DNA from 2 places in the Streptomyces durhamensis genome. Region 2 is predicted to be linked to the other one. Evidence: riboswitches for the same ligand, from Rfam matches in the RefSeq annotation. Region 2 holds a riboswitch; the other holds the start of a gene.

Region 1 (3,375 bases), on a different contig from region 2:
GATGATCGCATTCCGCCGCCGGCGTCGATTTCACACGTTTCACACGGATGACACGGATGCCACCGCCGGCGCGGATGACACCGATGCCACGGATGCCACAGCCGGCAGGGGTGGCACGGTCAGGGGGTGAGCCCCTTGTCCCGCAGCCACGGCGCCGGGTCGATGCCGGTGGCCTGGCCGCCGGGGTGGACCTCCAGGTGCAGGTGCGGGCCGGTGACGTTGCCGGTGGCGCCGATGCGGCCGATGACCTCGCCGGTGGAGACCTTCTGGCCGACGGAGACGTTGATCGAGGACTGGTGGCAGAACCACAGCTCGGTGCCGTCGTCCAGGGTGAGGACGGTGCGGTAGCCGTAGGCGCCGGCCCACCCCGCCTGGGTGATCGTGCCGCTGTGGATGGCCTTGATGAGGGTGCCGGTGGGGGCGGCGAAGTCGAGTCCGGTGTGGTAGCCGGAGGACCACATGGCGCCGGGCTGGCCGAAGGTGCCGGTGATCGTGTACGAGACGACGGGCAGCTGGTACTGCTTGGCCAGCTCGGCCAGGCGCTTGGCCTCGGCCGCCTTCTTGGCGTCGGCCTCGGCCTTCTGCTTGGCGGCGGCGGCCTTGGCGGCGGCGTCCTGCTCGGCCTTGGCCGCGGTGTCGGCGGTCTGCTTCTCGGCGGCGGCGAGCGCGACGGCGGTGGCCTTGCTGTCGGCCTTGCTCCGCTGCTGCTCGGCCTGGGCCATGATCCGGTTGCGCAGGGTCTCGCCGGCGTCGGAGTCCTTGCTGTCGGCCGAGGTCACGCCGGCGCTGCTGAGCGCGGTGGCATGCGCCTGGTGCGTGTCGGAGGAGTCGTCGCCGAAGAGGTGGCTGACGGAGTCCAGGTCCGGCAGGGATATGGAGACCGGCGGCTTGCCGGTGTTGGCGCTGGCCATGCCGCCCGCACCGACGGCGGCCACGACGCCGACGCCGAGGACGGTGGAGCTGCGCGCGAAGCCGCCGCGCTGCTTGGCGACACGGTGCCGGCCACGGACGGGGGCGAGGGATTCCTCGGTGGGGTTCCACTCCTCCCAGGGGCCCTCTTCGGTGCGGTAGGCGCCGTAGCCGAAGGTCTCGGGCTCGGCCTCCGCGGGCATGAACGGGGCTTCTGGGGCAGGCCGGTTGGACGCCACGCGGGCGTACTCCTTTCCTTCCTCCGCCTACCGGGTTAGCTGACGGGTTCGGAGCAGGAAGGTCTCCTACGCGCGTATACCGGGCGTGGACTCCGTGAGTTCACCGAGTTCACTGCGGCAGCCGCGAGATTCACCCCAGGGTTGGTGGTTCCCCGGTTCCCTTGCGGGATTCGGCGCGTGCGCGCGGAGCCGCCTCTTGTGACGGCTGGGACGACCGCGCTGCGTTATCGAACGTTAATAGACCTGCTGGTTACTTTCCAAGCCGTTCGGCTTGATCATTAACGTTTTCCGGGCCGGACTTACCGGCCAGGAGTGCGGCAAACCGGGCGAGTTGGCCAGCGTTCAGGAGTCTCGGCGTTTTTGATGGTGACTCAGATGTTATGCGGAGGGCTGCCGTCCGGTCACCCTCGGTGAAGGTGATCACGGGGTCGGGGCGGCGGTGAACCGCCTCGGGTGAGCGGGCGGCCGGCGCCCCGGGACAAGCGGTGTGCGTAGCGCCCTGAACATGAGGTACTCTGGAGTCACAACGACGCGGGGTGGAGCAGCTCGGTAGCTCGCTGGGCTCATAACCCAGAGGTCGCAGGTTCAAATCCTGTCCCCGCTACTGAAGACTCAGGGCCGGAAGCCAGTGATGGTTTCCGGCCCAGAGTGTTTTCCCCGGTCAGCGGGGCCACCCCGCCCCCGAAGGGGCGCGAGGCCGTGCCGGCTGTGCGGCTCCGACGCCTCACCCGAGCAGGTGGGCGTTCGGCGCCTTGGCAAGCGCCTCCAGTTCCGGCAGTACGACCACCTCGGCGCCCCCCTTGACCAGGACACCCGTGCCGTCGGCCGAGGAAACGAACGTGTCCGGCTCCCGCCAGGCCGTGACCACCCTGCGCACCCCCGCCCGCAGAATCAGCGCGGCACACGGCGCCGGCCGCGAGGCACGCCGGGCGCACGGCTCCAGACTGCTGTAGACCGTGGCGCCGGCCAGCCGGGGATCCGCCGGATCGATCTTCGCGAGCGCCGCCTCCTCGGCGTGGACGACCGAGTCGCCCCCCTCCCGCGAGTGGCCCCGGGCGAGCTCCGTGCCGTCGGCGGCGACCACCACCGCGCCGACGCTGAACGCCGTCTTCGAGACCGGACACCGCTCCGCCAGCCGGCAGGCGGTCCGCAGCCAGTGCCGGTCGGCGGCGGTGGGGACCGGGCCGGTGCCGGGGGCGGTGGGCTCGTAGCGCATGAGGACCACGTCCTCGATACGGCGGGTCTCCGTCAGACGCAGCCGGCCGGCCTGGAAGGTGCCCGGACCGAACAGGCGAGGGGCGGCCGGGTCGCCCACGAACAGCGGGGCGAGGACCAGCTGGAGCTCGTCGGCGAGGCCCAGCTGGAGCAGCTGGGTGTGGACCGTGCCGCCGCCCTCGACCATCAGGCGCCGTACGCCGCGCACGTCGTGCAGGTGGGTCAGCAGGGCGCGCCAGTCGAGGCCGGGACCGAGCGGGACGATGCCGGCGGCGTCGCCGAGGCGGTGGGCGGCCCGTTCGGCGCCCCGGTCGGTCGTGTAGACGAGCTTGTCGCCGCCGGTGTGCCAGAAGTTGGCGTCGGGATCGAGGTCGCCGGTGGCGGTGACGGTCACCTTCAGCGGGTACTCCGGCCTGCCCTCGGCCAGGCGGGCGGCGCGGCGCTCGGCGGAGTTGACCAGCAGCCGGGGGTTGTCGGCACGGATGGTGCCGGCGCCGATCAGGATCGCGTCGACCGAGGCCCGTACCGCGTCGACCCGGTCGAAGTCGGCCGGGCTGGACAGCAGCAGTCGTTCGGGGCCGGTGTCGTCCAGATAGCCGTCGAGGGAGACGGCGGCGGACAGCAGCACATAGGGGTACGACATCGGCGCGCTCTCCCGGCTCTTGGTTCAAGTTTGAAACAAACCTACACTGGCAGCATGACGACCCGCTGGCTCACTCCCGAAGAGCAGCGCGCCTGGCGCGCGTACCTCGCCGCGACGCACCTCCTGGAGGACGCGATCGACCGGCAGCTCCAGCAGGACGCCGGCATGCCACACCTGTTCTACTCCGTGCTGGCCAACCTCTCCGACGCGCCCGACCGGCGGCTGCGCATGACCGATCTCGCCGAGACGCTGAAGATCACGCGCAGTCGGCTGACGTACGCGGTGAACCGGCTGGAGCGGGACGGGCTGGTGCGCCGGGAGGACTGCCGCTGGGACAAGCGCAGCAGCATCGCCGTGCTGACGGACGAG
Region 2 (3,375 bases):
CCCCGGCGTCCGGCTCAGCCTGGAGGTCCCGGCCTCCCGCCTGGCCAAGGGCCTCGGCCTGCTCGCCGACGCCCTGCGCGCGCCCGCCTTCGCCGAGAGCGAGGTCGAGCGGCTGGTCCGCAACCGCCTGGACGAGATCCCGCACGAGCTGGCCAACCCCTCCCGCCGGGCCGCGAAGGAACTCTCCAAGGAGCTGTTCCCGGCGACCTCGCGCATGTCACGTCCGCGCCAGGGCACCGAGGAGACCGTCGAGAAGATCGACGCCGCCGCCGTACGCGCCTTCTACGACCGGTACGTACGCCCCGCCACGGCCACGGCCGTCGTGGTCGGCGACCTCACCGGGGTCGACCTGGACGAGCTGCTCGGCGACACCCTGGGCGCCTGGGCCGGCACGCCGGGCGAGCCGCGGCCCGTGCCGCCGGTGACCGCCGACGACACCGGCCGGGTGGTCATCGTGGACCGGCCCGGCGCCGTCCAGACACAGCTCCTCATCGGCCGCGTCGGCTCGGACCGGCACGACCGTGTGTGGCCCGCCCAGGTGCTCGGCACCTACTGCCTCGGCGGCACCCTCACCTCCCGCCTGGACCGCGTCCTGCGCGAGGAGAAGGGCTACACCTACGGCGTGCGCGCCTTCGGGCAGGTCCTCCGGTCCGCACCGGACGGCACGGGCGTCTCGCTGCTCGCCATCAGCGGCTCCGTCGACACCCCCAACACCGGTCCCGCGCTGGAGGACCTGTGGAAGGTGCTGCGCACCCTGGCGGCGGACGGCCTGACCGACGCCGAGCGGGACGTGGCGGTGCAGAACCTCGTGGGAGTGGCGCCGCTGAAGTACGAGACCGCGGCGGCCGTCGCGGCCACGCTGGCCGACCAGGTCGAGCAGCACCTGCCCGACGACTTCCAGGCGACGCTCTATCAGCAGCTGGCCGCGACGGGCACGGTGGAGGCCACGGCGGCCGTCGTGAACGCCTTCCCGGTGGACCGCCTGGTCACCGTCCTCGTCGGTGACGCCGCCCAGATCAAGGCGCCGGTCGAGGCCCTCGGCATCGGCGAAGTGAGCGTGGTGGCGGCCGAGTAGACGGCACCGTCGCAGCGGCGAGGACGACCGAGCCGGCCGCACGCGCGTGGGGGGCCCTGACGACCGACAGGCCGTCAGGGCCCCCGCTGTTCCACTCCCTTCCCCAGATGCCCGATTTGCGGCGGAGGTTGCCTGTCTGGCCTGTGGGATGCGCTACAAAAGCCCGGATCCGTTTGGGGTTGGAAGCGGGCTTCCGTAGCGTCGTGCGGGCTGTTCGTCAGGCAGTACGCCGCACCCGCGGCACCGGACAGCCATCGCCGAGTCCCCGTACGGCGCGAGCCAGGGGAGCCGGGGACCCACCGCAGTCCCTGGGGTGAATCGGACGCCCGCGCCTGAGCGAGGGGGTCCGTAGGAGACCTTCCTGCTCCGAACCCGTCAGCTAACCCGGTAGGCGAGAGGGAAGGAAAGGACCAGCCACTTCATGGCGTTCATGTGCGCCACCGGGAAGCACCGCAAGCCCGGCCGAGTCAAGCGCACCACCGCGCAGGCGGCGGGCATCGCCGCCCTCACCACCACCGGTGTCGTCGGCACCCTCGCGGCGTCCCCGGCGCTCGCCGCCGAGAGCCCCGCCGAGCAGACCGGCCTCACCCCGGTGGTCACCGTCGGCGACGACATCGCCGAGCAGATCGACGCGCAGGCCGCCGCCCAGAAGGAGGCCGCCGAGCAGAAGGCGGCCGAGCAGGCCGCGGCCGAGCGGGCCCAGGAGATCCGCGAGGCCAGGGTCCGCGCCGCGCGGGCGGCCGAGCGCAAGCGCCTGAACGCCTTCGTGCCCCCGATTGCGAACTCCTACGTCTCCACCGGCTACGAGGCCAGCAGCTCCCTGTGGTCCTCCGGCCACCACACCGGCATCGACTTCCACGCGGCCAGCGGCACGCCCGTCCACGCGGTCGGCATCGGCACCGTCGTCTCCACCGGCTGGGGCGGCGCGTACGGCAACCAGATCGTGATCAGGATGGCCGACGGCACGTACACCCAGTACGGCCACCTGTCGTCGATCGGCGTCGCGGTGGGCCAGCAGGTCACCCCGGGCCAGCAGATCGCCCTGTCCGGCGCGACCGGCAACGTCACCGGCCCGCACCTGCACTTCGAGGCCCGTACGAGCCCCGACTACGGCTCGGACGTCGACCCCGTCGCCTATCTCCGCAAGCACGGCGTGAACGTCTGACGCTCTTCTCCCTCCGTGCAGCCCCGGCCCGCACCGGCCGGGGCTTTCGCCTTTTCCGGTGCGTCCACCGGCCCGCTGACCAAAAAATATCCATGGATTCCGGCCCGCCGTCGGAATTTCCGGCCCATTGGAATAGAGTCACGGAACAACGCGTCCATCGTCGACGTTTCACGGGGATTAAGGCGGAGGTCGGTCATGCGTATTCCGGCGCACTCGGTGTGCACGGCGATCCGGGACGACATCGTCGCCGGTGTCTACAAGCGCGGCGGCCGCCTCACCGAGGAAGTCCTGGCCCGCCGTTACGGCGTCTCCCGCGTCCCCGTCCGCGAGGCCCTGCGCACCCTGGAGGCCGAGGGCTTCGTGGTGACCCGCCGGCACGCGGGCGCGTGCGTGGCCGAGCCGACCGAGCAGGAGGCCGCCGACCTGCTGGAGATGCGCCTGCTCCTGGAGCCGCTCGGGGCCGCCCGGGCCGCCCAGCGTCGTACGGAGGCCCATCTGAAGGTGCTGCGCGGCCTGGTCAGGATCGGCCAGGAGCGCGCCAGGCGGGGCCACAGCGACGATCTGCGCTCACTGGGCGGCTGGTTCCACGAGACGCTCGCCCAGGCCTCCGGCAGCCCCTCGCTGACCACGATGCTCACCCAGCTGCGGCACAAGATCGCCTGGATGTACGCGGTGGAAGCGTCGCCGAGCCCGACGGAGTCCTGGGCGGAGCACGGCGCCATCGTGGACGCGGTCGCGCGCGGCGACGGCGAGCGCGCGCGGGCGGTCACGGCGCTGCACGCCGAGCGCGCGGCGGCGGCGCACCGACTCCGTTTTCCCGGGGACGCCGGGCGTGTGAGGACCTCGCAACACGCCGTAAACATGTCGATCCCTCGGCATTAACACGGGCGCCGTATACAAAGAAGAGCGTATTCGTGGGGCGCGTATTTCCGCTGCCCTTTTCCTGTGTGCCGTGAATTCATGTCCGTAAAAGGCGGAAGCCGCGCCACCCGGAAAGGGCGGCGCGGCTCCCTCGTCTCACTCAGACGGTCTCGGGCAGCTCCTCAAGACCCTCGGAGACCAGCTTGGCCAGACGGTCCAGGGCGGCGTCCGCGCCCTCGGCGTCGGAGGCGAGGACGATCTCCTCGCCGCCCTG

The links. A riboswitch is a leader RNA that binds a small molecule or an ion and turns the genes downstream of it on or off. The one in region 2 is predicted to bind cyclic di-AMP.
Region 1: linked by a shared signal. The riboswitch ahead of IO33_RS0114830 (M23 family metallopeptidase) and the one ahead of IO33_RS0117485 (M23 family metallopeptidase) in region 2 are both predicted to bind cyclic di-AMP.

The regions. Positions count from the first base shown of each region.
Region 1 is NZ_JNXR01000008.1:264,849-268,223, reverse strand. It holds gene IO33_RS0114830 (M23 family metallopeptidase) at 120-1,148, opposite strand; cyclic di-AMP (ydaO/yuaA leader) riboswitch at 1,158-1,334, opposite strand; tRNA gene IO33_RS0114825 (tRNA-Met) at 1,679-1,752, shown strand; gene IO33_RS0114820 (dihydrofolate reductase family protein) at 1,873-3,006, opposite strand; gene IO33_RS0114815 (MarR family winged helix-turn-helix transcriptional regulator) at 3,061-3,375, shown strand, end outside.
Region 2 is NZ_JNXR01000011.1:125,023-128,397, forward strand. It holds gene IO33_RS0117480 (M16 family metallopeptidase) at 1-1,075, shown strand, start outside; cyclic di-AMP (ydaO/yuaA leader) riboswitch at 1,321-1,484, shown strand; gene IO33_RS0117485 (M23 family metallopeptidase) at 1,497-2,240, shown strand; gene IO33_RS0117490 (GntR family transcriptional regulator) at 2,436-3,122, shown strand; gene IO33_RS0117495 (HPr family phosphocarrier protein) at 3,262-3,375, opposite strand, start outside.